DNA from 4 places in the Lysinibacillus sp. G1-3 genome. Region 2 is predicted to be linked to each of the others. Evidence: riboswitches for the same ligand, from Rfam matches in the RefSeq annotation. Region 2 holds a riboswitch; each other region holds the start of a gene.

Region 1 (8,177 bases), on a different contig from region 2:
CGAAGCAATCGAAATCTATGAACATTTAGTGAGAAATGTGGAGCTATTACAGCAACAGCAGCTATTACCTGCTATATATCACAATTTGGGGGATTTGTACCAAATGAGAGGCGAATATGAAAATGCATTAATATACTTTGAAAAAAGCGCTTCTTTAATGTCAAAGAACTGTGATCATTATCTGCTTTGCTTATATAATTTAGGTGTTACACAATTTCGCTTAGAACAAACGGAGAAAAGTATAAAAACCTTTACTTTTCTAAAGGAAGAAGCAAAAAATAAGAAAAAATTAAGTTTTAATTTATTTGCTACTTTCTATTTATATTTGCTAGGAGAAGAAAAAGAGAAAGCAATGGATTTTTTAGAAGGGAGGTTAATTCCATTTACAGCAGATAATGAAGAATTAAAAGAAATGCACCAACAATTTTCTAATTTATTGAGAGAGTATTATCGACAAGAAAAGAAGTTTGAGAAAGCTATGCAATTTATTGAAATCTAAAGGAGAGTGTGAATATGAAGAAAAATGTTGGATTATCAATCTTAATACTGAGTGCTGCAGTAATGATTATATCTGTTCCAATTCATCCACCGGTTTTATTTTAAAGTTTATACAATGAAATTAAAAGGCAAGAGTGGTAGAGGGTAGTGGCTCTATCTTATGATTGAGGAACAGTGTATTTCAAACTCGAAATATGAGGCACTTCGCAACTGAAAAATTGCCTTTTTCTTGGACAAGATAAACGTAGCAGCATGTACTTTGGTAGGCTTTATATTGAGCCTCTGCGGGCATAATTCTCGCATTAAAGACGTAGCAACCGGGATTAAACGCCAATTACCTTAGGGGCAAAGGCAGTACTAGTAGGTCGTCGCCCCTATATGTATGGATTGGCTTTGGTTGATGAAGAAGGAGTCAAGCAGGTGTTAAGAAACCAGATAGCCGATTTTATAATAAAACCCTACCAGCATCCATGTGTTGCCACATCAACTTCCCACAGGGGGAATGTGTGAATAGATGCTAACATTTTGTTATCGGAATTTACTCACCAAGAGGCTGGAACAAAATAGGTCAGAACTTTAAAAAGCACTAGAAATCATTTTAGACGTTGATTTCTAGCGCTTTTTTTGTGGGTATTTATAATTTTTGCTTGTTAAAAATACTTATGTTCATCCTCTTTTATGTATCCAACTCTTCCAAAGCCGGTCGATTGTTTAAAATTACGGTGACTTTCTTTCATAAACAACTACTTGCATTTTTTGATGAGTATGCAGTATTACACCTTTTGACTATTAAACTAGGTAATACTCATTTGAACTATATTATGAGTACACTTTTTCTTTATGTTAATATATTTCTTTATAAGTTATAAAAATCAAAATATTCGTAATGTTTTACTTGAAGTGACGAAAATCGCCTTGTTTATACAAAAATCGCGCGGTAATATCGTCTAATATAGGAGTTTACTGTATGTGAATATTAATTATTTTTGGTAATAGATCGCCGTTAGTTGAAAAACTAAAGGTGGTTGCAAAAGAGGCTAAGTTTGTTAATCCATTACAAGTCAAAGATTTAGGAGGAGCCGATCCTCCTAGCGTAAAACTTATTTGAAAAAATAGGAAAAGAATGCCCGACGATTATACTATCAGTGAGAAGGTATTAACTAGACGACAATTAAGGAGAGAGGTGAAGATAATTAACGGAATATTGTGACTATATTATTATTTATAGTTTATTACCATTAGATATGAATTTTTAGGGGGCTACAGGAAGTATAGTTCATTCTATATCAACATGTTATGTATTGCGAAATAAAACAATTTACCTATTTAAACAAAAAGAACAAAATCGAAGAAAACGATTCTTATTGTAATGCTTAGCTTTTAAAATCAAAGACACAATAAAATAAAGGATGGAGGATAAATAATGAATAGAAGATATGCTATAAGCGCTTTAATTTTACTTACAATGAGTCTTGGTGCATTACCTGAAAATTCTAAGGCAGCTTCAGAAGAAGAAAATGGTAGTGGTGCTTCGAATGTAGATATAGATTATATAGAAAACAAAGAATATTATGATGAATTGGCGAGACAAAGGGATTTAGAAATTGCCGAAAGAGAAAAACGAGAACAAGAACAAGGTTTAGCACGTGCTTCCGCCTATTATACAATACCAGTTACCTACAATAAGCAAGCGTATAAAAATTTTTGCGGTCCAGCGTCAGGAAGACAAGCTTTAAGTTTCCACAAAGCAAAAAGTAAAAGTAAAGAAGCTTTGCCAACTCAAGAGCACTTTGGTGTCACTATTGGAGTTCTACCAGAAAAAGGACCAACAAAATCTACAGATCTAAGTAACGGTTTAAATAAATATAAAAATGTATATGGCTTTAGTTCAACCCCTTATATAGTAGGTAGTATTATTGACAGTAATGATCCCCAAAAAACGTTTATTTCACGTATTATTGATAGCTTAAAGAATGAAAAAACAGCACCAATCTTATTAACAGAAACAGAATGGATTGAACAATATAAAGGTACAAATTTTCGTCACTATGTAACGATAAGTGGGTACAAAGAATCGAATAAGACTCTAAGGATTGTAGATCCAAATCATCATACAAAATACACAGGCACTGGAACATATTGGACAACTATCGGAATTGCAACAGATACTACTAGAGAGGGTAAAGGTATTGCAAAAGCAGTATATAAAGCTGATGGTACTAACCCTGCAATGATTTGGTAAAATAAACAAAATTAAATAACTAGGTTATTTGGAGAGATTATTTTGAAAAAAAATACATTAGTAGCATTCGGGTTAATTGCCAGCTTAGTTGTTGCTCTACTAGTTATTTTAAAAGTGGTTCAAAACAATAATAATGCTGAAGATGAGACTCTTGAATATTATCAAATAGTAGATGAAGATTTTAATAAAACAGTAGATGTTCCTTTTTCTAGGATAACTTCTTTTAAGGGGAACGCTAGCTCAATTTTCATGAGTGTGGATTATAAGAGTCCGTCTGGTCTAGATAATAAGATCATTCAATATAATCGAAAGACTCAGCAATACAAAACTATATTTAATAGCAAATTTGAATTTCCGTCTGTCCAAGGTCTAGAAATGAATGATAATTGGTTAGTGTGGGTTGATGCTGATGAAGGTGGTGGACAGAAAAATTCGTATTTGATGAATTTAAAGACGAATGAAATACAACCATTAACAGAAGAAAATAATCCAAATATCGATAATGATTTTCCTGTACTTGTTGAAGACTATGCTACTTGGATATCAATAGATTTAAGGACGGGAAAGCCGAAAGTTATGTTGAAAAATCTTAAAACAAATGAAACTGACAGTATATTTGATTTAAATAATTATACATTTATGAATATGTTTTTATCTGCAAAGGATGGAAAAATATTATTAACTGATAAAAAAATAATGTAGGTTATTTATATTTATATGATTTGAAAAGTAAAGAAATCGAAGAAATAAAAACGGACTATCAATTTATTGGTTGGGCAAGTTTGCTAAATGGGCAACAATTTATTTATCTAACCTTTAATGACCCTAGTGAACCTATAGTTGATGAACGAAAGCTTCTTTTTTATAATGTTTCGAATAAACAAACGCAAGAAGTTGTTTCGGATGTATTAATTGTAAATTCTATTTACACAGATTTTAATAACCAAGTGTTTTTTTCTTATGATGATAAATATTTTATGAAATTTAAGGTAAAGAATAATTTACTGGTTAAAAATGGAGAGTTGGAAACTCCCGATATTTATAGGTTTTCTGCGGAAAATGATCTCTATATTATTAACCAAGACCTTTCAGATGAAAAACGTAAAAACAAATTAATTATCCAAAGTGAATTCTCTAATTAAAAAATTGGCTATCCCCAATGATAATATGATCCCCTTTAACATTCTACTTAAAGGGGATTTTTCTTTGCCTAGAAAAAATAATTCGAATACAAATGAGTTTAAATTAGAAGTTCAGGCATATTTAGCTGGTAACGAAAGCTATGTTTCCATAGCCAAACGATTTGGCGTTCAAAATAAAACACAAGTCGAGCGAAGGGAAAAAGTAAAGTTTAAAGAAGGTGAATCCATTGAAGCGTTCAATTGTCTACCATCGCCAAGTTCTGGAGCTAGAGGTGTGAAGAATCTGTTGAAAAGCAACTTATCTAAAGAGCGTAGAGGAAGAAAGTAATTACTATAAATTACAGGTCAGATACTTTAATTACTGTGGGGGAACATCATGTTACCGATCGGTTTACGGAGCGGGAGCAAGAGAGAGCTTGCTAAATAGGGGATTGATTGAATAATTATATTATGTAAACTAGTTGGAAGAATAATTAAAACCAAAAACCCTCTTTAGAAAATAACTTCAATAATCGACATGTTGATGTACTCATTGCAAAACTTTGTAAATTAATAGTGCATGTTGTTATTATGTTGTGAATATAATAGACCAAACGCCACTTGAAATTTAAGCTTTATTAAGGAATTAGGGTGAAACGAAGGAGTGTAAAATTGTCGATTTCAAATCCGCAATACACATTTTTAGAAGTTGATTTTCATAATCCTAATTTAACTCAAGCAGAACTGAAGGTTGAGAATATTTCTGAAGGGGTACGGAAAAATATTGAACTCGTAGAAAATACAAATGTAGCATTGAAAATAATATCACCTAATGTATATATAAATTTAAACTGGTTGATAGGATGGCTATTATGGATACCAGTAGATATTTATTGTGCTACGGCTTTGGTAATAGATAAATTCTTATTATAAGTGAAGACGTTTTTTTACTAATCAAGCAGAAAAGAGGGGTAACCCGATGAATACAATAGATCGTTTACTCTGAATAACCATCAACTGAAAGCTAAAGAACGGTTATCTTAGGTTATTCTTAAGATCGCATGCGAAAGCGAGACAGTGTGTCATGAATGAAAAAAGCAAGTGGTAATCCGCCTGGAATTATTTCCGGGTTATTTGTATTTTTAGAATTTGAAAGAGATGGAGCAAGGTGATGTTTACAGACTAAGAAAAACCCCAATACTCAACTTTTTATAGGTGAATATTGGGAGATCAAAATTAATTTTGATATCACTACTAACGTTTATTTTCATTTTGAATACTACTGAAATCTACTTCCTCAGCGAACTCTTCTCTGTTTTCATTTTTACGTTCTCTGTTAGCATTTTGATTTTGATTCTGCTGTTTTTTGTTGTCTTGTGTTTTATTATTTTTATGTTTATTACTACCCATGATCATCTCACCTCCACTATTAGTGTGAGAGAAAGATGATTTTTTATTCGCATAACTTAAAATTCATTTGAAATATATGTGATGAAACAAAAGATATGAATAAAGTAACATTTTCGGGTTATGTTGTTCATACACTCCGTACATTGCGAGGCTGTTGCTTGATTGGTGTTGGAATTATATTGTGAATCGTTTTTAGGTAATGAAAAATCAAAAGGTGAATAACTAAATACTTATACAATTGTTGATGTATTGTTTGTATTTATTGTAAATAGTTATTGTTTTAAGTGTTTTGATTGTCTTTTTTTGTGGTTATGCGCGATAAATCTTATAAAATATAGTAAATTTTAAAGTTGACATATAAAAAACGCAATAATATAATTGTTTCAAATAATTAAATAATTCTTAATTTTCTGATAGATAGGTAGAGGCGCGGCAGTTAATAATTCCTAATGGAGTCCGAGAAGATGAAGATATTAGATACAAGGAAGTGTCGCCGAAGTATGTGATGAGTTCTCGCCATTATTTACTGGGGCTGTAGCGAATAGTTACAGGACTGTCTTCCTAAACATAAATGTTTAGGAAGTTGTGCTATCTCTGTTTAGACAAACAGTGGGAATTTTAAATGGTCGATTCATTTTAAGTTTCTAGAAATGGGTAGGTCTTTTTTGTGTTAGACAGATTCTTTTGCTCAGAGAGTCTATATTTTATTTGTCAATACATTTTAGAATTAGAGGTATTTTGGGGGGATTTTATGGATAATACATCAACATTATACTATGAATTTTTACCGACTGACGGTCAAAAAATAAACGTGAACCCTGATAAAACAGCATTACTAATAGTAGACATGCAAAATCAGTTTATTAGCCGAGACGGATTAGACGCGCAGGTTGCAAGAGAAAAGGGCATGTTTGATCAGTGGGAATACTTTTTTGATCGTATCGACAATTTAACGATCCCGAACAATAAAAAGCTTTTAGATTTTTTCCGTACTAATAAATTAGAAGTAACATTTGGTCGCATTGCTTGCCATCATAAAGATGGACGAGATCGTTCTCCTGTACAACGCCGGACAGGATGGAACAATATTTTATTGCCAATCGGTGACCCAGGAGCGGAGATGGTGGATGAATTAAAGCCTCTTGATGACGAAATTGTTGTAAATAAAACGACAGATAGCGTATTAAGTGGTACGAATTATGAATTTTTACTGCGTAATATGGGCATTGAAACAGTAGTTTGTACAGGTGTTGTAACAGATCAATGTGTTGCTTCAACAGTTCGAAGTTTAGCTGACGCAGGATTTGAAGTTATTTTAGTTGAAGATGCATGTGCAGCTGCAACGCAACAGCTTCATGATGCAGAAATTATGATTATGAATCAAATTTATTGCCAAGTGATGAGTACAGATGAAGTAATTGATTTAGTAACGGAAGAACTATCAAAACACGAACCAATGAACCTGTGAGAGGAAATGGACTATGAGTCAAACACCAAATGTTCATACACCACAGTTAAAGCGTGTTTTAACATTAAAAGATTTAGTCATTTATGGTATTGCTTTTATGACACCGATTGCGCCAGCTTATATTTATGGCTTTGCAGCAGAGTCTACAGGTGGGATGTTGCCATTAGCCTACTTGATTGCGATGGTTGCAATGATGTTTTCTGCATATAGTTACGGTCGCATGGCTGCTGTTTTTCCGAATGGAGGGTCAACTTACACATATACCCAGCGTGCAATCAATCCGCATTTAGGTTTTTTTGCGGGTTGGGCAATGTTTATGGATTATGTCTTAGTGCCACTCATTGTATTCATGGTAGGTGCTTCATATGCGAATGCATTAATACCATCTGTTCCGTATTGGGTATGGGTGTTATTAATTGCAGGTATTATAACTACAGTCAATATTCTAGGTATTGGCATCGCAGCAAAAACAAATCAAATCCTCGTTATATTTATGGGAATTGTAGTTGTTATTTTTGTGATTTTTTGTGTAAAGACAATTGTCGGTGTGGAAGGTGATACGTCGCTCTTTACTGTTGTCCCGTTTTTCAACGATGAAAAATTCGTTATGTCTGCAATTATTTCTGGTGCAGCAATGGCCTGCTTCTCATTTTTAGGGTTCGATTCGATTACAACACTTTCTGAAGAGGCAGTCAATCCAAAAGAGGATATTTGGAAGGCAGCTATTTTAGCTTGTTTAATCGGAGGACTTATTTTTATTGTGCAAGCATATGTAGCTCAGCTCGTATGGCCTGATGTTACAAACTTTAGTTCAGCTGATACGGCTTTATTTGATGTAGCGGAAAAAGCAGGAGGTGCAGTTCTTGCAACTCTTTATACGGTTGCGATTATTGTATCAACAGTGACAGCTGGTTTAACAGGACAAGCAAGTGCATCTCGTTTAATGTTTAGTATGGGGCGTGATGAGGTACTTTCGAAAAAGTTTTTCACACATTTACATCCAAAATATCAAACACCGGTATACAATATTTTATTGATGTGTGTGATTAGTGTTATAGGAGCGCTGTTTTTATCGGCAAATTTTATAGCAGAATTAATGAACTTTGGAGGCCTGACAGGATTTATGTTTGTCAATTTGTCAGTGATCGTGTATTACGTCTTCCGTAAAAAAGAAATGAAAATAATTCGATACTTATTAATTCCAGGGCTAGGATTTGGTATTTGTCTCTACTTATTTATTAATTTATCACCGATGACATTGAAGGTAGGCTTTATCTGGCTTGCAATCGGTTTTATCTATGCTTTTATTACGACGAAAGGCTTCAAAAAGAAACCACCAACATTTACGGATTTATAAAATACCGAAAGAGCTTAGGGTGAATTTCTACGATAAGTCAGTTATCTAGTATTGGTAATGTTTATCGATATTAGGTAGCTG
Region 2 (8,177 bases):
CAAGTTGGTCGTTATAACGTACTACTGTCATAGTAGCTGTCATCATTTCACCAAGCTCTTTATGAAGTAAGTAAGCGTTTTCTGTGCCGTCCATTTTCATGATAGCATCCCACTTAGCTTGTTCTTCTTTAACGCGAGCATCGAAAATCTCTTGTGGAAGATCTTCAGCATGCTTTTTAAGATGTTTAACATAATCTACTGCGTTTGGACCAGCAACCATACCACCATAGATAGCAGATAATAATGAGTTCGCACCAAGACGGTTTGCACCATGTTGAGAGTAATCACATTCACCCGCTGCAAATAAACCAGGAATTTCAGTCATTTGGTTGTAGTCAACCCATAATCCACCCATTGAATAGTGAACTGCTGGGAAAATTTTCATTGGTAATTTACGTGGATCATCCCCTACGAATTTTTCGTAGATTTCAATAATACCACCAAGTTTTACATCTAACTCATGTGGATCTTTATGAGAAAGATCTAGGTATACCATGTTTTCACCGTTGATACCAAGTTTTTGGTTTACACAAACGTCGAAAATTTCACGTGTTGCAATATCACGAGGTACTAAGTTACCATATGCAGGGTATTTCTCTTCCAAGAAGTACCAAGGTTTACCGTCTTTATAAGTCCAAATACGGCCACCTTCACCACGAGCTGATTCTGACATTAGACGGTTTTTGTCATCTCCAGGAATAGCTGTTGGGTGAATTTGAATGAACTCACCATTCGCGTAAGAAGCACCTTGTTGATAAACGATAGAAGCAGCAGAACCTGTATTAATTACAGAGTTTGTTGTTTTACCGAAGATAATACCAGGGCCACCAGTCGCCATAATAACAGCGTCTGCACGGAATGATTTAATTTCTTCTGTACGCATATCTTGCGCTACGATACCACGACAAACGCCGTCAGGATCGACGATTGCACCAAGGAATTCCCAGTGCTCATATTTGTTAACTAAACCAGCTACTTCGTGAGAACGAACTTGCTCGTCTAGTGCGTATAGTAATTGTTGACCAGTCGTCGCACCAGAGAATGCTGTACGGTGGTGTAATGTACCACCAAAACGACGGAAATCAAGAAGACCTTCTGGTGTACGGTTGAACATAACACCCATACGGTCCATTAAATGTATAATACCAGGGGCTGCATCACACATACCCTTAACTGGTGGTTGGTTCGCTAAGAAGTCCCCACCGTATACTGTATCATCAAAGTGGATCCAAGGAGAATCCCCTTCACCTTTTGTATTTACCGCACCATTAATTCCGCCCTGCGCACATACGGAGTGTGAGCGTTTTACAGGAACTAATGAGAATAAATCAACTTCAGTACCAACTTCAGCTGCTTTAATCGTTGCCATCAGACCAGCTAGACCGCCGCCAACAACAATTATTTTGCTTTTCGCCATGATTATTTCTCACTCCTCTTAAAAAATTGCAATGATTGCCATGTATTCTATAGTAGCTTCTATTACATTAAACGAAAGCTAAAATAGCAGCTACACCAACTACACTTAGAATTACGAAAATAATGTTTGTTACATAAGTAGCAACCTTTTGAGACTGAGGAGATTGTGTAATACCCCAGCTTACTAGGAATGCCCATAAACCGTTAGATAGGTGGAAAGTTGCTGATATAATACCAACAATGTAGAATCCAAGCATGAATGGATTCGATACGATATCTGCTATCATATTGTATTCAACTTCTGAACCTAACGCTTTTTGGATACGTGTTTGGAAAATATGCCATGCAATGAAAATCACTAAGAATACACCAGTGAAACGTTGTAATGAGAACATCCAGTTACGGTATGTGCTGAAACGCCCTGTGTTTGGTGAAGCTGTGAATGCAATGAATACACCATAGAATGCGTGGAACAGTAATGGGATATAAATAACTACCCATTCAATTACTAACAGAAGATTGTGTGGAATTAAATCCATCTTACCTATTGCATTATTGTAAGCTTGTTCACCACCAACAGCAGTGAAGTTCATTGACAAGTGGAACATCAGAAACAGACCTACTGGAATCACACCAAGTAGAGAATGTAAACGACGCCATAAAAACTCTCGATCTTTCGACAAGACTGTTACCCCCCTTAGTACTTAAAATATCACATCAAAAGAAGTCATCATTTTGTAACTGATACTTCATTGACTGTGTATTTCATCATGGTACAATATTATGACATGTTTATTGTACTCTCAAGAGCTACGAGCGTCAAGGTAACTAAGAGTTTTTCGTATTCCTTATTAAAGAAACAATCTAGTACATGATGCGTCGTTTTTTCTCGAAAAACCTATCTTTACTTTATCAGTGTCGAATTATAAGAAAATTCTAAGAAAGAAGGATTTAAATGTTAAACACTTCATCACCTACAATCTCAGCTTTTGGCTATGAGATAATTCGCGATTATATTTTATCTTCCATTCTTGGTAAACATGAAGGTGATGTTCTTTACTGGGCAGGAAAAGACCTAGCTCGGAAGTTCCCATGTAAAAGTCAAGATGAACTTATCGCATTTTTCGCAGATGCCTGCTGGGGTAATTTAGAGCTTGTCAAGGAATCGAAGGATGGACGTACATTCCAGTTGACAAATGATTCAGAACTGTTACAAATCGGTCTTCGTAGCTTTAGACTCGAAGCAGGATTTATAGCTGAACAAATCCAGCAAGCAAAAGGTTACTTAACTGAATGCTATGATGAAAAACGTGAAAAGCAACAGAATGTTACATTTACAGTTAAATGGGACGTCAAGGAACGAATCATGAACACCGTTCCTTCAGAATAAAACGAAAAGGATTGTCATTCCAAATTTATGGATGACAATCCTTTTAATATTTATAGGTGGGCATGTCTTTCTTTTAAAAGTACATCTATTAACGAAATAAACGCTTCCAAAATATTTAGTGAGTATTGAATCATTTCCTCTAAATTTTTGATTGACAGTTCATTCACTAATTTTTGTGCAGCCATATGTACTAATTCATGAGGTTGTTCTATATGAAGATATTCTGGCAAATTCCGATATTCCTCAAAATGGCCATAATACCATTCCCCAAACTTACATTCATGATGCGTTTTTATAATTTCTTTTAGGCCAGCCTTTTGTAAAGCATTTCTTAAAAAGCTTGCATGATCCATTAACCTTGCTGCCAATTGGCTAACTACCGTTTGCTCTTTAGGCTTACGGATTGTAGGAGCAATAGCTTTTAACATTTCAGATACTTGATTTTGTATTATATCCGAGAAGTCACTAGTATGAGATAATTCCGTCGTTGTTTCCGCTAAACGTCCTACAGCTATTACATTTTCTTCTGATGCGACTGTCATTTGATCAATGCCATGTGCTGCTTCTTCAATATTTTTACTTGTTACAGTCAAATTAGTAATATTGCTCTTCATGATACTTAAAAAGTCAGTTAAATAATGTTCGACTTCTTTAATATTTGTTATTGTATTATGTAATTTCTTATCAATGACTGATCGAATCTTCGTCATTTCTTGCAATGAACCTTTCGAGCTGTTAGCTAACTTCCCTACCTCCATCGCAACAACATTAAATCCTTTTCCATGTTCACCAGCACGTGCAGCTTCTATAGAAGCATTTAAGGATAGTAGTTGTGTTTGATCAGCAATCCCAGTCACACCTTTACCGATATCATCCATTTTAGTTATTTCATTATACAACTGCTCTGTTGAATGAGCTCCTTTAGACAACAACTCCTGAACCAGTTCACCTTTTGTAATGGACGCTTCCATTTCCTCTACAAGGAGTAATGAATGCTGTTTGATTTCTTGAATGTTTGCATTAACATTTTGCTCAACTGCAAGTATCTCTTCTGTATTTGACGACATTTCTTCACTCATTGCTGAAATATCCCCTACACTTGTTGAGACATTTTGAACCTTTAGCGCCGTTTGAAAATTAATTAACTCCATATGCGCTAGTACAAAGTCTAAAATCGCATTTTTCACATCAATACTGTCATGCTCAAGTTCTAATTCCAAAATTCGCTTTTTTAATATTTGTATTTCTAAATCGTTGTGTTGCTCAACGCTTTCATCCACTGGCTTTTGAAATAAACCGAATAACACCATATTAATTCCCACCTTCCATTTGGAAAAACATGTCACATTTTATTATATAACAACTAAATTGGATAAAGTATGAAATTAATGTAAACAAAAATAGATGTGCCATTTAATGACACACCCTATTCATATTATATGTAAAGCGCTTGTTCTAAATTAAATTCGTCATGTAATGCATTTGCTGCACGAATCATTTCGTCCTGAGGAACAACGACAGACACTTTTATTTCAGATGTACTTACCATTTTCACAGGGATATCTTCACGACGTAATCGCTCAAACATACGGGCTGCCACTCCTGGGTTAGATGCCATTCCTGAGCCAATAATAGAGACTTTCGCTAAACCGATTTCAAAATCAGCAAAACTAAACCCAAGTGATACTTTACTATCTTCTAGGACACGTAATGCATCAGCGAACTCCTCTTTTAAAATAGTAAATGATACAGTCGGCTTTAAGCCATCAATTATTGCTTGTACGATTATATCAACGTTTATGCGATTTTCTGCAAGTATTGTGAACATATCTGCTAGCGAAGCATTAGAATAAGCATCATACCCTACCGTTAGGCGAATTACGTCTGACTCATAGGCAACACTACGTACAATTAAATTTTTCTCCATTTCAACTTCCTCCTTCAATAAAGTACCTTCTGTATCTTTTTCGCTTGACCGAATGATAACTGGGATTTGAAACTTCTTTGCTATTTCTACAGCCCGTGGGTGTAAAATTTGTGATCCTAAGTTTGATAGCTCTAGCATTTCATCATAGGAAATTTCTTTTACCTTTTGTGCCCCAGCAATCTGACTTGGATCAGCTGTATAGACTCCATCCACATTCGTATAAATATCTACGCGCTCTGCCTCTAATGCTGCAGCAATAGCTAAAGCCGTCGTCTCCGCACCACCTTTACCAAGCGTCGTAATATTCCGTGAATTACAGATCCCCTGTTCCCCTGCAACGACGACGATTTTCCCCTGAGTAAAATACTCTTCTATTCGACTAGCTTCTATCACATCAATTCGTGCATTGCCATACACAGCATCGGTTTGAATACCTGCCTGCCAGCCTGTTAATGACACTGCATCATAACCTTCTTCCTGCAAAGCAATTGCCACTAATGCACTTGATAGTTGTGAGCTTGTTGACAATAGTGCGTCTAGTTCACGTTTAGACGCATTGTCTGATAGATTACAAGCCATCTTTGCTAATTCTTTAGACGTCCCTCTCATTGCTGTAGTGACAACGACAATATCAAAACCACTTTCCTTTTCTGCAATTACCTTTTTTGCAACATCTTGAATGTGTTCAGTTGATGCTAATGCAGCACCACCAAATTTCATCACAATTCTCTCCATTCTTTTCATTCTCCTTCGTATTTAATCATTTCGCTGATTATAAAGTAGCTAAAATTTTGCAGCTTTCACAAAAAAACATCGCAAAAGCAAATAACATCCTTCAACTCTTAGGTAAAAGTAACAGCCTTGAAAAAATGTCGTTTCGAGAAATCTAAAAAGGCAGCTCTCACATAACGTGAAAGCCGCCTATAACATGTACAATAAAAGTAACTTGCGCATGTGTGATAGCTCTCCGAAACGTTTAGAATCGACAGTCTTACATCTCTTAAATGTAAAACCAGCACAGCATCGGAAACAACGATGCTCCACTTCGGCAAGTTCCCCTTTCATACATTTTCCCTGGACTTGTTCGTCCTCGTATGTACTACTCTTGAACCTTGCACCTCTATCATCACTAAATAGTGATTGTATTTAATTGAATCTTAGCGGAGAAATTTCCAATTTAATAAGTAGAAACTACTTATAAACTAAGATGCTGTGTATGACATTGCTATATTGAATAGCTATGTTATATATAAACCTTAGCATACGTCTAATCCTTTGACAATGTCTCTTGATTAAAATCAATTTCACCTTGGCGTAATTGCCGCTGCCGCTTTGCTTTCGCTACAGATGAACAATGCGTCCAAAATCGGCTTTGTGCTTAGGTCTGCAGATATTTTTTGTACGAAAGCGCAGTGCTAACGTAGCGACAGCGACACGAGGGCCGACACGAAATCGGTCATTTCGAAAATACCACAGGACGTGGCGTTTTTACCGATGCAAGTCAGTTAGCCGTTATCACATGGATGCGATAGTTTTAGGCTAACATCCCCTCAGAACTCCTTTCCGATTCCATGACATCCGTCGGAGGCTCTATTTTCATTCAGCAAATGTCTTTTGTACCAAAAGCGTAGCGACAGGTACAGGTGTTTGGACACGCACCGAAAAGGAATTCCATTTACACTCATCTCACTTACCCTTCAGAGGTAGTATTTTCTGCAGAATGAAAATAAGTATGGATATTGCTAGCTAGACTAGCTGGCATCCCAGCTTCCTGTAATGCTTGCACACTTGCCTCACGAATTTTTTTGACAGAGCCAAAATGCTTAAGTAATTGCTGTTTTCGCTTTGGACCAACTCCCTCTATTTGATCGAGGACAGATTGTATAGCATGCTTCTCGTGCTGCTGTCGTAAGAAAGTAATAGCAAAGCGGTGTACTTCGTCTTGAATTCGTTGCAGTAAATAGAAACCATCACTTGTGCGCTTTAATGCAATTACTTCAGGTGGATCACCAAATAGAAGCTGAGACGTATTATGCTTGTCATCTTTTGCTAATCCGGCAATTGGAATGACAAGGCCGAGCTCATCCTCTAATACTTCCCGTGCGACTTCCATTTGCCCCTTCCCGCCATCAATTAGTACTAAATCTGGTAAAGGTAGACCTTCTTTTAATACGCGTGTGTAACGACGACGGATCACTTCCTGCATTGCCCCGTAATCATCGTGCTTGGCAGCTGTACGTGTTTTGTATTTTCGATACTCCTTCTTTGCAGGTTTTCCATCGATAAATACAACCATTGCAGATACAGCATCTGTTCCATGCATATGACTATTATCGAAAGCTTCGATCCGTAAAGGCACAGAAATGCCCATAGCTTCACCGAGCGCCTCACATGCTCCTATTGTGCGTTCTTCCTGACGTTCAATAAGCTGGAACTTCGCTGCTACAGCAATTTCAGCATTTTTAATCGCTAAATCAACAAGCTCTTTTTTTTGCCCACGTTTTGGTGTTAGTACCTTTACTTCTAATAATTCCGTTAAAATATCCGCATCAATAGATTGGGGGATAAAAATTTCTTTAGGCTTAATATGCTCTAGCTTGTCATAAAAGCGCCCAACGAATGTTAAAAATTCCTCTTCTGCATCTTGATAAATCGGAAATATCGAGACATCACGCTCAATGAGCTTTCCTTGACGGACAAAGAAAACTTGCACACACATCCAGCCCTTCTCGACTGCATAACCGAATACATCGCGGTTTGTTGTATCACTTGATACAATTTTTTGCTTTTGCATGACTGTATCAATATGTGCAATTTGATCGCGAAATTCCTTTGCACGTTCAAACTCTAAATTTCCTGCCGCCGCTAGCATCTTTACCTCTAACTCTTTTTTAACTTCTTCAACCCCACCATTTAAAAATTTTGTCATATCTTCAATCATATCGTTGTAAGTGTCAACATCAATCTCTTTCACACAAGGAGCTAGACATTGCCCCATGTGATAATACAAACAAACCTTTGAAGGAAGTTGTACACATTTTCGAAGAGGATATAAACGATCTAGCAGCTTTTTCGTCTCACTTGCTGCATACGCATTTGGGTATGGACCAAAATATTTTGCCTTATCCTTTTTCACTTTTCGTGTTGTAATAAGTCGTGGATGTTTTTCATTTGTAATTTTTAAATACGGATACGTTTTATCATCCGTCAACATAACATTGTATTTCGGGTCATGTAGTTTTATAAGATTAAGCTCTAAAATTAATGCTTCGATATTGGAGGATGTTACAATGTACTCAAAATCTTCTATTTCGCTTACAAGTCTCTGTGTTTTCCCTTCATGCGTACCAGTAAAATACGAGCGAACTCGATTTTTCAACACTTTTGCTTTCCCGACATAAATAATAGTACCTTGTCGATCTTTCATCAAATAGCAGCCAGGCT
Region 3 (8,177 bases), on a different contig from region 2:
AATTTTAGAAAAACGCCGTGATGCATTTGCTTCTGCAAAAATCGACTGGGGTCATGCAGAAACTTTAGCTTATGCAACAATTATTCAAGATGGCACACCAGTACGTTTTACAGGTCAAGATGCTCAACGTGGTACGTTCTCTCAACGTCACTTAGTGTTACATGACAAAAACAATGGTAATTTATTTACGCCACTTCACCATATTTCAGGTGCAAATGCATCATTTACAGTACACAACTCTCCACTTACAGAAGCTGGGGTAGTGGGCTTTGAATATGGTTACAATTTAGAAAACGACCATGTATTATCAGTATGGGAAGCTCAATTTGGTGACTTTGCTAACATGGCACAAGTTATGTTCGATAACTTTATTTCAGGTGCACGTGCTAAATGGGGTCAAAAATCTGGTTTAGTAATCCTGTTACCACATGGTTATGAAGGTCAAGGTCCAGAACACTCTTCAAGCCGTATGGAACGTTACTTACAAATGTCAGCTGAAAATAACTGGTTCGTAGCAAACTGTTCAAACGCAGGTAACTACTACCACTTATTACGTCGTCAAGCAGCATTATTAGGTACAGAAGGCGTTCGTCCACTTGTGGTTGTATCACCTAAGTACTTACTTCGTCACCCATTAGCTGCAGCAAATGCTGATCAATTAGCAAATGGTTCATTCCAAGAAGTAATTGAACAACCAGGCCTAGGTTCAAAACCAGAAGCTGTAGAACGCATTGTTTTAGGTTCAGGTAAAGTCATGATCGACATCGCAGACCGTATTAAAGACGGTGAAGGATTCGATCACCTACACATTGCTCGTGTAGAACAACTTTACCCATTCCCAAAAGAGCAAGTTGCTGGTATTATTGCTAAGTATCCTAATGTAAAAGAAATCGTTTGGGTACAAGAAGAGCCTAAAAACCAAGGTTCTTGGAATTATGCATTAGAAACATTACACGACCTTTCAGAAGGTAAAAAGCTACGTTATGTAGGCCGTCCTGCAATGAGCTCAACTTCTGAAGGTGATGCAGATTCTCATAAAGCAGCTCAAGCCGCACTTGTAGAAGAAGCAGTTGCTGAGCCTGTAAAGGTTAAATAATCACATATTAAATATTTTTGAGAGCCGGGCTACTTGCTTAGGCAGTAGCCCATTGATGTGCACCAATGCACGTTAATTAAAGGAGGAAATGAAAGTGGCTGAAATTAAAGTCCCTGAATTAGCAGAATCGATTACAGAAGGTAGTATCGCACAGTGGGTAAAAAAAGTGGGCGATCGCGTTGAAAAGGGTGAATTCATCGTTGAACTTGAAACAGACAAAGTAAACGCTGAAATCATTTCTGAAGAAGCAGGAGTTTTAACTCAAATTTTAGCTGAAGAAGGCGATACTGTACTTGTAGGTCAAGTAATCGCAGTTGTAGAAGCTGGCGAAGGTGCAGCACCTGCTCCAGTTGCAGCAGCTCCAGTTGAGGCAGCTCCAGCTCCAGCAGCACCACAAGCAGCACCTGCTCCAGTCGCAGCAGCTCCAGTTGTAGTAGAAACTTCTGGTGAGCGTGTAATCGCGTCTCCAGCAGCACGTAAACTTGCTCGTGAAAAAGGTATTGACCTTGCTGCTGTATCTCCAGTAGATCCACAAGGCCGCGTACGTGTACAAGACGTTGCAGCTCATGGTACAGCTCCAGTTGCAGCACCACAAGCAGCTCCAGCAGCACCTAAAGCAGTAGCAGCTGTTGATGATTCACGTGTGACAATTGAAAAAATGAGCCGTCGTCGCCAAACAATTGCAAAACGCTTACTTGAAGTAAAACAATCTACAGCAATGTTAACAACATTTAACGAAGTAGATATGACAAACGTTATGGCTTTACGTTCTCGTAAAAAAGACCAATTCTTCGAGTCAACTGGCTCTAAACTTGGTTTCATGTCATTCTTCACAAAAGCTGTAGTTGCAGCACTTAAAAAATACCCATATGTGAATGCACAAATCGTTGGTGATGAAATTCACTTAAACAACTTCTTCGATATCGGTGTAGCTGTATCGACAGAAGAAGGATTAGTAGTACCAGTTGTACGTGACGCTGACCGCAAAAACTTTGCAGAAATTGAAGATTCAATTGCAGATCTAGCGAAAAAAGCACGCGACAAAAAATTAGGTTTAGGTGATCTTCAAGGTGGCTCATTCACAATTACAAATGGTGGAGTATTCGGTTCATTAATGTCTACACCTATCATGAATGGTACACAAGCTGGTATCCTTGGTATGCATACTATCAAAAAACGTCCAGTTGAAGTGAATGGTGAAGTTGAAATTCGCCCAATGATGTACTTAGCACTTTCTTACGACCACCGTATTATCGATGGTAAAGATTCTGTAGGCTTCCTTAAAACTGTTAAAGAACTACTTGAAAACCCAGAAGATTTATTATTAAATTCTTAATTCCTGAGTTTCTTAAAACCTTGCGAACTTTGTTTCGCAAGGTTTTTTTCTTGTGTGGAATATTTGAGGAAGAGAAGGTTAAAGTAATCGGAGCGACGGAATGAGGATCCAGAATGACGGATAAAAGGGCTGAAGTGACGGAAAGGAAGTAGAGCGACGGAAAGAAGAGCCGAAGCGACGGATAAAGCAATCGATACGACGGAATGAGGATCCAGAATGACGGATAAAAGGGTCAAAGTGACGGAAAGGAAGTCATGCGACGGAAAGTAGAACCGAAGCGACGGAAAGAAAAGCCGGACCGACGGATAAAAGAGCCGAAGTGACGGTAAGAAAACGAAGCGACAGATAAAGCAATTGATACGACGGAAAGAGGAGCCGGACCGAGACCGATGGATAAGAATCGAATCAATGGGCAGGTTATCCCACCGCTTTCGAAAGCTTCACCAAGTTGCATATAGTATAAAGGCTATTATTTTTACTGATTAACAATTTCTTTTGAATTAATAGAAAGTATGTTAAGTATTAATTATTTGCGGATTTTCTTTAAAAAGGATAAAAAAACCTAATATTGTAATTAGTCAGAAAAGTAACGAAATTATCTTGACGAATAAGTTAGTTTTATAGTAGTATCTTAATAATCAATTAAATATTCAAACCTCACGTTTTTCTATTGTGAGGTAGAGGCGCGGTATTTATTAGTTCATTGTTGAGTACAAGCAAGCGAAGACGCAATGAAGAAGGAACTATCGCCGAAGTGTAAAAGGAGCTCGTACTTTTATGCTGGGCCTGCAGTGAATAAGTGCAGGACTGTCCTAGTGGATTTTTCCAGGTTTACTAGGTTGTGCTATCTCGGAATGATGGAATTATAGTGAGGATTTGGGCAACTGTTGAAAAAGTAAGACCTAAGTTCAGAGCTTAGGCTTTTTTAGTACAGTTGTCTTATTTTTTTACAGAAAAAGGGGGAGTTTTACATGAAAAGAAATTGGTTAGTAGTAATGTTGACCGTAGTGACTGCAATTTTGCTAGCTGCATGTGGTACAAGTGACAAGAAGGAGCCGTCGTCATCTAGTAATGAGGGGGCCAATACGAACAACGAGGAAGCTGGCGGCGAATTCCGTATCGGAATGGAAGCAAGTTATGCTCCATTTAACTGGACGCAGCAAGGTGATGCAAATGGTGCAGTAAAAATTGCCGATAATGCAGAATATGCAGGCGGTTATGATGTACAAATGGCGAAAAAGATAGCTGAAGGCTTAGGAAAAGAATTGGTTATCGTAAAATTGGAATGGGATGGCTTAGTACCAGCTCTACAATCAAATAAAATCGATGCTATCATTGCAGGTATGTCACCTACTGAGGAACGTAAGCAAACGATCGACTTCACAGAAAACTACTATACGTCTGATTTTGTAATGGTAATTAAAAAAGGTAGTAAATATGAAAAAGCAACATCTATCCAAGATTTCTCTGGTGCAAAAATTACATCACAGTTAAATACATCTAACTACACTGTTATTGATCAAATCAAAGATGTAAAAAAACAAACAGCAATGGATAGCTTCCCAGCAATGCGAGTAGCATTAGAAGCTGGAAAAATTGATGGCTATGTAGCAGAACGTCCAGAAGGTATTTCCGCTGCAGCTGCAAACGATAAATTAACATATGTAAAATTTGAAAAAGGCTTCGATACAGACATTTCAAATACATCGATCGCAGTTGGTTTACGTAAAGGTGATGCAAACCTTGAGAAGATAAATGAAATCTTAAAAGGTATTTCTGAAGATGATCGCCAAAAAATTATGGAAGAAGCCATTCACCAACAACCAGCAGCACAATAATATAATTGCGCGGGCTAGTTACTAGTCCGTGCAATATCATTATATTAGAATCTTACTAAATTATAATAATGTCTTAGCTAATTGATTCATAAGATAAAAGAAACAGGGGCCTTATGAAAATGGTAGATAGCAAAGACGATTGTAACGAATAAGCAACACGACGTTGTTAGGAGGAACATCATGAGTCTTGAATGGATTATTTCTATTGTTGAGAACAACTGGCAAATGTTTTTACGAGGTGCGTATTATACATTACTTATTTCGGTTATTAGTACAATTATTGGTGCACTTATCGGATTTTTTATTGGAATTATGCATACCATCAAAGTTCGTAAAAAGGGAGTAAAATTTTATAGCTTGAAATTCATTAATTTTATACTAACTTGCTATGTCGAATTCTTCCGTGGTACACCAATGATTGTACAAGCAATGGTTGTATTTTTCGGCTTAGATATAGCATTTGGTATTAGTATGCACTTTATTACGGCAGGTATAGTAGTTGTTTCACTAAATACAGGTGCTTATATGGCAGAAATCGTACGAGGTGGAATTGTTTCCATTGATCAAGGGCAGTACGAGGCTGCATCTGCTATAGGTATGAATCATGTTCAAATCATGCTACATGTTGTATTACCACAAGTTGCCCGAAATATATTGCCGGCAACAGGTAACCAATTAATTATGAATATTAAAGATACAGCAGTTTTAAACGTTATTGGAGTTACGGAATTATTTTTCCAAACAAAGTCGATTGCAGGTAATAACTTCCGCTACTTCGAATCCTTCTTTGTAGCATGTGTCCTTTATTTCATCATGACATTCACAGCATCAAGAATTTTACTGTATATAGAAAAACGGCTGGATGGACCAGATGCCTACCAAAAAGAACAGAAAGAAGCAGTATAGGGGGCTAATAAATGACAGTAATTAATATAGAGCATTTAAGTAAATCATTTGGGCGTAACGAAGTGTTAAAGGATGTAAATTTTCAAGTAGAAAAGGGCGAGGTTGTCTGCTTAATCGGTTCTTCAGGTTCAGGTAAATCAACATTACTACGCTGCATTAATTTACTGGAAACACCAAGTGGTGGTCAAATTATATATAAAGGTGAAAATATTTTAGATGAAAAGCATAATATCCAAGAATACCGTACACATTTAGGCATGGTATTCCAGCAATTTAACTTATTCAATAACCATAATGTCCTAAAAAATTGCACAGTTGGTCAAATGAAAGTATTAAAGCGTTCGAAGGCAGAAGCCGAGGAAGTTGCGCTAAAATATTTACAAATTGTTGGTATGGATCAATACGTTAATGCGAAGCCTCGACAGCTATCTGGCGGTCAAAAGCAGCGTGTAGCGATTGCGCGAGCATTGTCAATGAGCCCAGAAGTAATGCTTTTTGATGAACCGACGTCAGCTCTTGATCCAGAAATGGTAGGGGAAGTATTAAAGGTAATGCGTCAGCTAGCGGATTCGGGAAATACGATGTTAATCGTTACACATGAAATGGAATTTGCCAAAGAAGTAGCCGATCGCGTTGTCTTTATGGATAAAGGTGTTATTGTAGAGGAAGGCCCACCAGCTCAGGTTTTAGTAAACCCTCAGCATGAACGGACAAAAGCGTTTTTAAAACGGACATTAAAATAACAAAAAAAATAAGTACAAACGAATTTTATTACTAGTCAATATATAATGTGTAACAATGAAGCTGAACTAAATTTGTTCAGCTTTTATTTGTGATTAAGATATAATCTGGGCCACTCCGATTAACGATCATTCTTCCACTGGTAGCGTCAATTTTATGCAGTTAAGGAGATAGTATTTTGAAAAAATTATGGATTCTATTTACCGTAACTAGTGTTCTATTACTTGGATGTTCGCAAGAAAAAAGCTATAACGTATGGGTTGATTCATAAACACAAAGTCAAGAAATGATTGATTCAGCGATAGAAAGGCTTACTGATGCCGAGGTTGATTTCATTATTGATGAAAATGGTAGTGTTTTAGTAAATGAAAAAGATATGAATAAGGTTTTAATGTGCTGTACTTAAGCTAATGGGATTATTCTTCAAGAGGGATAATGCTTTTTTTTATATAATTATTTTCACTTTATTGAAACGAAAATCACGAAATTCATTCTAATAAGGAGTGATGATAATGAAAAAATTTAGCTTAATTTTATCTCTCATATTTTTATCAATCGGGTTATTAGGCTGTCAAAAAAGTGGTAATGAAGAAGAACTCGATAAAGAGATTTCAAAGTCAAACGAGGACATAACAAATAAACCTATAATCATAGGCGAAATTGTTCGAATTGAAGGTGGAAGATGTTTGGACAAATGCAATTGAGGAAAGTTATCCCGCACAAGCAGATGCGAAAAAAATTGAGATTAATGAGAAATATGAGAGATTTAAACAAGTAAGGAAACTTCCATGAAAAAATTTTTTATTGTAACTTAAACTTTCAAGTCTCTAAACAGAATATCAAAGTAAAATGGCATGAGCGACTGATGAGCCTGTTCTCTTTTAGCCTTTCGAGCTGCAGTCCGTAATACTTCTTATAATAATTGAATGACTTTTAAAAATAAAAACGTACACTACTAAAATTGAATTTAGTAATGTACATTTTATTTTTTTACAATAGTATAGGATCCTTTATTTTCTAGAATTCCATTCTGCGTATAAAATAAAGCAAATTGCAAATGCAACGGCCAGGATAAAAAACCATTGCGGTACACCACCAAAGCTCATGTTAACACCTCGAAATAAATTTTTTTATTAGTAATCTCCATTCATTTAGACTCCCATCTCTGCATGTATTGGGATGAGAGCTACAGTGAAATTTCTACTGAATGAAGACATGTCCTCAGACGCATTGTTTATCTGTGCGACAGCACCTTTTACGCCAATGAGAAATGGATATGGGTAAAAAAATGGATAGTTACGGAGAAAATATGGTCATCTATGGTTTTTTTCTCCACAAGCGGACAAAAATATTATAAAATAAGCTGTATACATTAGCTTCGTGCTAGTAAAGAGAGGTAGAGAGATTATGTTACATTTAAAATGGAAAGATGCTCCAACAGTACGTACAGTTACTTGTAAGCATACAAATGCATCAAAATATTTAGTGTCAAACGTATTAACAGTAGGGCAACAATATGATGTGAAAAATGAAACAGAAGAGTTCGTTTTTATTATCGATAACACTGGTAATATCGGTGGCTACTATAAAGATTATTTTGAATAAGCAATTCAATTTCACGTTTGCGTAATTGAGTACGGTTTTTCATTCAATAGGTTTGAGTGAAAACCAAAGGGTGGTTCAGATGATTTCTGAGCCACCCTTTTTTGTTGATTAAACGGAATCATCCCTGCTTAAAGGTTTTTAATTCAGCAACTTCTTGTAGATGCTCTTTTTCCTGCTCGGTAGCTGTATGAAGGGCGAAAACATCTTGGATAGCTGATTTCAGCTCATGCTGTGTTTCTTTGAATTTTGATACTTGCTGTGCAAAGGAAGGGCTCGTAAAACGATCATTTGCACGAGATAATTTTTCCTCTAGCTGTGCGTAGCGATGATCCATATGCATAGACAACATCATAGCTAACTGATTTTTCCAAAGTGGAATAAGGGTAACGATTGAAAATTCTATTTTTTCCGCTAGTGTTTGATTGGACTGTTGGATCATGCGTATTTGTGGCGCAGTTTGTAAGGCAACTTGCTGCGATACTTGTAAGTCATAAATACGTTGATCTAGACGTTCGATTTGAGCGGCAAAATCATTTAACTGTTGGACAGCTAGTGGTTGTTTTGATGCCTGTACACTTGTCACTTTTTCTGGAAGTTCTACTTCAATGGCCTGCTGCTTCTTCATTTGTCCAGCTGCAATAGCTGTCGCTAATTC
Region 4 (8,177 bases), on a different contig from region 2:
TACTCTTTACAAAGCATCTTGAATAACTCTCGAAGCTCTTTAATACCGACTGGATCTAGCCCATTAATCGGTTCATCTAAAATAAGTAGTTCCGGCTTCGTAATAATTGCACGTGCAATACCCAAGCGTTGTTTCATTCCAAGGGAAAAGTCTTTTACACGTTTATTTTCCGTGTTTGTTAGTTTTACTAAATCAAGAACATGCGCAATTTCTTTCTTGTCATAATAGCCCATATATTCGCAATGTAATTCTAAAGTTTCCTTTGCCGTTAAATTTTCATAAAAAATTGGGTATTCAATAATCGTCCCCATCCTTTTCAGCACTTCGTATGAGCGGTCACTTAATTTCTCACCAAAGATTTCAATATCTCCACTCGTTGGCTTCGTAAGATTTGTCAGCATTTTCATGACTGTTGTTTTTCCGGCACCATTAGGACCTAAAAAACCGTAGATCTCTCCTTTTTTCACATGCATAGTAACAGCAGAAACGACTTCTTTCCCCTCGAACACTTTCGTAAGCTGATTTGTCTTCACAATATATGTCATGTAAATCTCTCCCTTACATTTAACTATCCTTATTATAAAAAATGAAACTCTCTAATTTATTAATGGATTCTTACAAATTTCTTAAGCGCAGAAGAAAAGCCTGTAAAGCATTTTAAATGCTCTACAAGCACGGCTGTTCAATACATCATTCGTTTTAGTGAAATCGTAAAAATGGTCTTCTCATATGGAATACTGGAAAGCTGGATGGAGCCATCCATTAATTCTACAAGACGTTTTGTAATCGTTAAGCCAAGTCCACTCCCTTGGAAGGATTTATTTCTAGAATCCTCAAGCGTATACATTCTTTCAAAGACATTATCGATATGATATTCGTCAATCCCTTTACCATGATCCCATACATCAATACAAATATTCGTATCATCAGTTCTTACTGTGAGTCCAAGGATGTTCCCTGCCGCCCCATAGGCAATCGCATTTGACAATAAATTATTCAAAACTCTATCTAATGCTTCCTCATTACCAAGTGCATATACAGATATCTCCGGTATTGTTATATCAATCTCTAACCCCAATGACATGACCATATCGTAAAATGATAAAATGTTTTTCCGGCAAATTTCACTTACGTTAATTTTCGTCATTGGGTAATCTGTATCTCCAGCCTCCAATTTTGCCAAATCAAAAAATGTATGGATTATTTTTAATACGTCCAATGTTTTCGAATGAACGCCAGTGAGCAAGCGCTGCCGCTCCTCGTCACTAAGTGATGGCTGTAGCTGCAGCATTTCCGTATAACCTAGCACAACAGTTAAAGGTGTTTTAAGATCATGCGAAATATTGGCCAACATTTTTTTCATAGACTCTTCCATTTTCAGATGTGTTGCTTGCACTTTTTGGTTGTGGTCTAACAATGCATTCATCGCGATTAGTAGCTGCTGTAATTCTTGATTACCTGTCGATACTAAAATCTTTTCGTTCGATTGTTCATCAATGATTGTTTGCAGCTTTTTATGCATGTATTGAATCTCATCACCTTGTTGTTTCTTTGCCTTCATCTGAAAAATAATAATTCCTACGAGTAATACAATAATTAGCAATAGACATATAATCATGCTGTTTACCCTTCAAATTTGTAGCCGATCCCCCAAAGCGTTTTAATATACTTTGGGTTGGACGGATCGTCTTCAATTTTTTCTCGTAATCTTCTTATATGTACATTAATAATATTTTCATCTCCATAGTAAGCATCATTCCAAATCAATTGATAAATTTGCTGCTTCGTAAAAACTCGATTACGATTTGTCACGAATAGCGTTAAAATAGCAAATTCCTTTGACGTGAGCTTTACATTTTGTCCATTCTTCTCAACCGAAAAATTAACAAGGTCTATCGATAAGTTGTCTATCTCTACTATATCTGCCTTATCCTCTACTTGACCGGAGTATTTTGTAGCTCTTCTAATTGCGGCTTTGACACGTGCCGAAAACTCCAGCATCGAAAACGGCTTGGCAATATAATCATCTGCCCCTAATCCTAACCCTAATGCTTTATCAACATCACTATCCTTCGCTGACATGATGATAATTGGAAGTGATGCTTGCTCTCGTATAATCTTTAAAACTTCTAATCCATTAAGCTTCGGTATCATAATATCCAAGATTACTAAATCAAAGGGATTGTTTAAACAATTTTGTACTGCTTCTTCTCCATTTACTGCAGAGGTGACAAGGAATCCCTCCATCGTTAAATAGCTTTCTACCATTTCACGAATGGCTTCATCATCTTCTACTAGTAAAATGCGCTTTTGCACTTCCATGCACCTCTATTCTAAAATGTAAAAATTTCATTTTATTGGCTCATCACCATAACGATTATCTCAAGATGTGATCCTTTATTAATTGAAGCGGTAATAAACTAGTTTCATACAAATCACCTGTGATAGTAATAACTAGTTCTTCCTTTGGCCAAATAAAAATATATTGCCCCCCAAAGCCTAATGCAAAAAAATAGTGATTAACTTCCGAAAAAGCTTTAGTTTCATTCTGTTTATTTACCCACCAATGCATCCCGTAATAACCGATTTTTTCATAAGTCATTAAATTCGGCTTTATCGAATGATTAATCCAATCCTCCGAAACTATCCTTTTCTCGTTATATACGCCTTTCTTTAAAACTAAGAGCCCCACTTTCATCATATCTTCTGCCTTTAATAAAAGACCATCTGCCCCTTTACTAATTTTCTTCTTATCCTCGTACCACTGATATTCTTGAATACCTAATGGTTGAAATAAATAACGATTGGCAAATTCTTTTGTTTTCATACTCGTAACTTGCTGCAATATAGCAGATAGTATATGGGAGCAACCCGAGTTATAATTCATATGCGTACCCACTGGATGCACCATCGGACGATTTATTATAAATTTTACTATATCAGAATGAAATACCATAGGAGCAAAACAATTCCATTCTCCGAATTCCGGGAAATCTAATCCTTCTGTCATTGTTAAAAGGTGATATATTGTCATATCCATTTTACGTTTGTCATCTTGTCGTTCGAATAGTTCAGGAAAAAAAGAATGGACAGGTATATGAACAGATTCCAAATATTTACGATCTATTGCAATGCCAAATAGAATTGAAAGAATACCCTTTGTACAAGAATTAATTTTATGAAGTTTCTGTTGTTGTTTCTTGTTTTTATAGTATCGAAATATCGTTTTACCGTGACTATTAATTAAAAAGGTATTTATCTTTTCTTTTTTCAATCTGTTTTGTAAAAATGGATAGTCTATCATCTTTCCCCCTCCTCTGATTATTTGTTCTCACCTATTATGCTTTTACGTACAGCTATTTCTACTGAATGAAGATAAACGATATACGTTTCAACAAATGCCATAACCAAAATTTGGTGATTATTCATTCTAAAACAGTTTACCATATTAAGGTTGGGCACCAAAAATGGAGGGGCGGTCTGAAAAGCTAAAGTCCACTTTTATTTTCTCCAGTAATTTTATCTGAAGATCCTAAAATATAAAAACGGATCAATGATTACTATTATGGGGATGCGGGGTTTTGGGCTTAAAGGATTTAATTTTTCTCTGACAAGATTGTATGTTTGAGCTTGCCAATTCATTTTTCAACTAAAAAAACTGCCCTGCAAGCCATTTTCTATGGCTCACAGGACAGTTTATTATTTATTAATCTACTTTTAAATCACATTGCTCAAGTGGAAGCATTTTTGTTTTATGCTTAATTTTATAGCCAAGCCATAACAGTAAGAACAGTGGAATACCGATATACGAGACAAGGACTCCGTACCAATCTACTGAACCACCCATAAAGGCATTGTAGTTTTGTCCAATAACAACAATCATACAAACCGTAAAGGCAAATAGCGGACCGAATGGGAATAATTTTGCTTTATACGGCAACAATTTCGAATCTAAGCCCTGTACGTCGAACGCTCGACGGAAACGGTAATGGCTAAATGCAATTCCTAGCCAAGCAATGAAGCCTGACATCCCAGATGCATTTAGAAGCCACATGTAGACAACACCATCACCAAAGAATGAAGCTAAAAATGCTAGAGAACCTACAGCTAAAGTCGCCAGTAATGCGTAAATTGGAATACCTCGACGGCTTAGTTTTGCGAAAAATTTAGGTGCATGTCCATCTACCGCTAATTGCCAAAGCATACGAGAAGATGCGTACAGCCCTGAATTCCCTGCTGACAGCATTGCCGTTAGAATAATAGCATTCATCAATGATGCAGCAAAGGCAATTCCTAAACGGTCGAACACCAGTGTAAACGGTGAAACAGCGATATCTTCAGATAGCAAACGTGCGTCTGTAAACGGAATCAACAGACCAATTGCACCGATCGCTAAAATATAGAATAAAAGAATTCGCCAGAAAACCGACTTAACAGCTTTTGGAATATTTTTACCAGGATCATCTGTTTCACCCGCTGTTATTCCAAGTAATTCTGTTCCTTGGAACGAGAATCCCGCAGCTAAGAAAATACCAAATGTAGCAAGGAAACCACCGTGGAATGGTCCATCACTAATAAAGAAATTCGTAAAGCCTACCGGAGCATTTCCTCCTAAAATACCAAATATCATTAAGAAACTGATGATAATAAAAATGATTACAGTTACAACCTTTATCATGGCAAACCAATATTCACTTTCACCATAGCTTTTTACCGATAATAGATTGAACGTTAAAACGACAGCAATAAATAAAACAGTCCAAAGTGCTGAAGAGCTATCTGGGAACCAATATTTCATAATCAATGATACAGCTGAAATTTCTGCCGCAATTGTAATTGCCCAGTTGTACCAATAGTTCCAACCAAGTGCAAAACCTAGAGCTGGATCCACAAATTTTGTAGCATACGTACTAAATGAGCCCGATGATGGCATATAGGCTGCCATTTCGCCTAAGCTCGTCATTAAAAAATAAACCATAATACCGATTAATGCATAAGCAAGAAGCGCACCGCCAGGGCCTGCCTGTGCAATGGCACCACCACTAGCTAAAAACAATCCTGTACCGATTGTACCGCCTAATGAAATCATTGTAATGTGACGGCTTTTTAATTCTTTTTTCAACTTTGGCGCTTTATGGCCGAGCTGATTGACTTTTATTTCACTCACAATTTAGCTTCCTTCCTTTTAAGAGGCGAAAAAAATGCCATCACATGAACGGCAGTGATGGCTAAGAATCCTCTGTTCTTTCAAAATGATAGCTCAACACGTTGTCCAAACGTGACAGTTCTGTTCCTTTCGGAGACAGCCCCAGCATGAGGTTTTCAAGTCCCCTCACACTTCGGCAGTATTTCCTTTCAACTAATATCTTAAATGCTTGTCATTTCCATTAGCATACTCTTAAATACCGCGACCTCTACCTCAATATAAACATGAGGCATATTATTAAATTTATGATGAATATTATTCTAACATATGACATATGGCATTTCAACAACCCGAGTAACATTCTATATTTTGTGAATTTTCAACTATTTTTATTATTGTGATAAAGTGGTATAGTGGTTCAATCATAATTGTTCTAACAGGGGGGATTTATTTGACTACTCGTGAACATAACGATACTTATCCTAGCAGGAAAATTAACTGGAAAGGTACAACCTTATTACTAGTGATCGGCGTAATTTGTATTGCCTCGACATTACGGATGCCACTAACAGTTGTTGGACCTATTATTTCCTTTATCCGAGAAGACCTCGGCATATCCTATGCATTAGCGGGCTTTCTAACAACAATCCCATTGCTAGCTTTTGCAATTATCTCACCTTTTGTACCAATTGTCGCACGTAAAATCGGGCTAGAACTAACATTATTTTTATCGACTATTCTTTTGGCATTAGGGATTGTACTACGCTCCCTCGGCACAACTAGTTTGCTCGTATTTGGCACTGCGCTAATTGGTATAGCCATTTCATTCGGTAACGTACTTATTCCAGGATTACTTAAATTGAAGTTTCCTTATCACGTAGGTTTGCTTATGGCATTTTTCACAATGTCGATGAATTTGACAGCTGGGCTTGGCGCTGGCGTTAGCTATCCTGTTGCCCATTCATCCATTGGCTGGCAAGGTGCTCTGGCAGTCGCACTTGTTCTTGTGGCGTTAACCATTTTAATTTGGATTCCACAGTTGAAATTTAATAAGCCGGAGCCTAATGTTAAAACTACGAAAGAACGTACACCTTTATGGAAATCACCTGTTACTTGGGCAGTAGCGGGAGCTATGGGATTTCAGTCGTTATTATTCTATACAACCGCTGCTTGGATTCCTGAAATATATATAGCACAAGGATTAGCTGCAGATCGTGCAGGATGGATGTTTTCCATCATGCAATTTTCACAAGTCCCAATGGCCTTAGCTGTGCCTATTATTGCTAGTAAAATGACATCTCAACGACCTCTCGTATTCATGTTTACGGCATTTTACTTAATTGGCTTTATCGGACTAGTAATGGAATGGACGAACCTCGCTATACTTTGGATGGTACTACTAGGCTTAGCCGGAGGAGCTTCATTCTCATTAGCGATGATGTTCTTTACATTACGTACCCGTACCGCTTTTGAGGCAGCTGATTTATCAGGTTTTGCACAATCATTAGGATATTTATTAGCCGCAATCGGTCCAATTTTATTTGGTTATTTACATGATATATTTGGTGGCTGGGATATCACTGGTTGGTTATTTGTTGTCGTAGCATTCATACTCTTCTTATGTTCATTTAGAGCTTCTAAAAATGAATATGTAAATTAAAAAAGGTAGCTCATAATCTTATTTCAGCAAGTGTTTGGACACTCGCTGAAATAAAGTTAACGTGAGCTGCCTTTCTCTATTAATAAGGTGGTTTCTGATAAAAATAGTTCGGTGTATTGTAAACATTAACATAAGGCTTGTGATAAATATGGGTTGTAGCTGGTGAAAGAGGTGGAATCAACCATGTCCAATTGCCTGTAACTTCGCGATTTGCTGCTGCTTCTGCTTCCTCAAACAATTTAAATTGTTGTGCAGCTGTATGATGATCTACAATGCTCACACCATCTTCTTTAAAAGAATGTAGAACGGCCATATTCAGCTCAACTAATGCTCGGTCACGCCATAGAGAAGCCTGTTTAGTTGTATCAAGGTTAAAAATTTCTGCTATAGCGGGTAGCATATTATAGCGATCATGATCTGCTAAATTACGTGCCCCAATTTCTGTACCCATATACCAACCATTGAATGGAGCTGCCTCAAAGTCGATACCTGCCATTTGGAAGCGCATGCTCGAAATAATCGGCACTGCATACCATTTTAATCCTAGCTTTTCTACTTGAGAAGATTCTGGGTGGCGAATCGGTACCTCTAGTACATATTCGTCAGGGATTATAAACACTTGTGGCTCTCTATCATCCACCTGTACGACAAGCGGAAGCACATCAAATGCTGTTCTCTCACCCTGCCAGCCAAGTGATTCACATACTTTTGTAAACGCAACGGAATGCAGATCACCAACGATTCCAGATTCCGTTTCATAGCCAGCATAGCGAATTAGCTGATGATTCCATATACGAACTCGCCCTGGTGCAAAAATCGTTATTGTCGGGCGAATTTTCCCATCATTTGTTGCGTATTGAATATGTTTAAGCAAAGCGTTGAAGATATCCTCTTCATGTGAAAGATCACGGGCATCAACAACATGCAGCGATTGCCAAAACAATCGACCAATACATTTATTACTATTACGCCACGCCACTCGTGCACCAAAGATTAGTTCTTCCGTTGTCGGTATATATTGTCCAGTTGTTTTAATATACTGTAATTTATTTTCTAGCCATGTTTTTGACTCGTCTTGCTCTACTTGATAAAGTTCTAAAAATCGTTGTACTTCATGTAAATTCATATCGAACTCCTCCATCTACCCTCATATTAGAGGAATGGAACTATTATCACCACGAAAAAATCTGCAAAAAAACATACATATTTTATATATGAAATACTTTGTTCAATATTTCTTATCATTTTTTGGGACTAGGGAAAAGATAGACACATTCGCTTCAAGTGCTATTATGAGAATTTCAGGGGATTATAAAGGACAAAGCCTTTTTGTATGTAGAAATTGGTTATACAAGAGATATCTTCAGTTGC

What was found. Region 2 has a riboswitch for lysine ahead of ACVYAD_RS06320 (aspartate kinase). Riboswitches for the same ligand answer to the same signal wherever they lie in the genome.
Positions count from the first base shown of each region.
Region 1: linked by a shared signal. The riboswitch ahead of ACVYAD_RS14390 (cysteine hydrolase family protein) and the one ahead of ACVYAD_RS06320 (aspartate kinase) in region 2 are both predicted to bind lysine.
Region 3: linked by a shared signal. The riboswitch ahead of ACVYAD_RS02435 (transporter substrate-binding domain-containing protein) and the one ahead of ACVYAD_RS06320 (aspartate kinase) in region 2 are both predicted to bind lysine.
Region 4: linked by a shared signal. The riboswitch ahead of ACVYAD_RS19180 (amino acid permease) and the one ahead of ACVYAD_RS06320 (aspartate kinase) in region 2 are both predicted to bind lysine.

Region 1 is NZ_JBWHYQ010000012.1:85,946-94,122, forward strand. It holds gene ACVYAD_RS14350 (helix-turn-helix domain-containing protein) at 1-499, shown strand, start outside; gene ACVYAD_RS14355 (alpha-hydroxy-acid oxidizing protein) at 832-1,008, shown strand; gene ACVYAD_RS14360 (C39 family peptidase) at 1,922-2,740, shown strand; gene ACVYAD_RS14365 (hypothetical protein) at 2,783-3,442, shown strand; gene ACVYAD_RS14370 (hypothetical protein) at 3,463-3,882, shown strand; gene ACVYAD_RS14375 (hypothetical protein) at 3,947-4,210, shown strand; gene ACVYAD_RS14380 (hypothetical protein) at 4,534-4,794, shown strand; gene ACVYAD_RS14385 (hypothetical protein) at 5,116-5,271, opposite strand; lysine riboswitch at 5,686-5,870, shown strand; gene ACVYAD_RS14390 (cysteine hydrolase family protein) at 6,023-6,739, shown strand; gene ACVYAD_RS14395 (APC family permease) at 6,753-8,096, shown strand.
Region 2 is NZ_JBWHYQ010000005.1:64,243-72,419, reverse strand. It holds gene sdhA (succinate dehydrogenase flavoprotein subunit) at 1-1,417, opposite strand, end outside; gene ACVYAD_RS06335 (succinate dehydrogenase cytochrome b558 subunit) at 1,485-2,099, opposite strand; gene ACVYAD_RS06330 (YslB family protein) at 2,372-2,806, shown strand; gene ACVYAD_RS06325 (methyl-accepting chemotaxis protein) at 2,857-4,116, opposite strand; gene ACVYAD_RS06320 (aspartate kinase) at 4,242-5,468, opposite strand; lysine riboswitch at 5,686-5,864, opposite strand; gene uvrC (excinuclease ABC subunit UvrC) at 6,424-8,177, opposite strand, start outside.
Region 3 is NZ_JBWHYQ010000002.1:83,716-91,892, forward strand. It holds gene ACVYAD_RS02425 (2-oxoglutarate dehydrogenase E1 component) at 1-1,096, shown strand, start outside; gene odhB (2-oxoglutarate dehydrogenase complex dihydrolipoyllysine-residue succinyltransferase) at 1,191-2,432, shown strand; lysine riboswitch at 3,103-3,287, shown strand; gene ACVYAD_RS02435 (transporter substrate-binding domain-containing protein) at 3,404-4,270, shown strand; gene ACVYAD_RS02440 (amino acid ABC transporter permease) at 4,451-5,176, shown strand; gene ACVYAD_RS02445 (amino acid ABC transporter ATP-binding protein) at 5,188-5,919, shown strand; gene ACVYAD_RS02450 (hypothetical protein) at 6,430-6,621, shown strand; gene ACVYAD_RS02455 (DUF6501 family protein) at 7,325-7,522, shown strand; gene ACVYAD_RS02460 (toxic anion resistance protein) at 7,641-8,177, opposite strand, start outside.
Region 4 is NZ_JBWHYQ010000018.1:113,482-121,658, forward strand. It holds gene ACVYAD_RS19160 (ABC transporter ATP-binding protein) at 1-545, opposite strand, end outside; gene ACVYAD_RS19165 (sensor histidine kinase) at 683-1,618, opposite strand; gene ACVYAD_RS19170 (response regulator transcription factor) at 1,624-2,316, opposite strand; gene ACVYAD_RS19175 (serine hydrolase domain-containing protein) at 2,378-3,304, opposite strand; gene ACVYAD_RS19180 (amino acid permease) at 3,707-5,167, opposite strand; lysine riboswitch at 5,249-5,425, opposite strand; gene ACVYAD_RS19185 (CynX/NimT family MFS transporter) at 5,574-6,806, shown strand; gene ACVYAD_RS19190 (nitric oxide synthase oxygenase) at 6,886-7,932, opposite strand.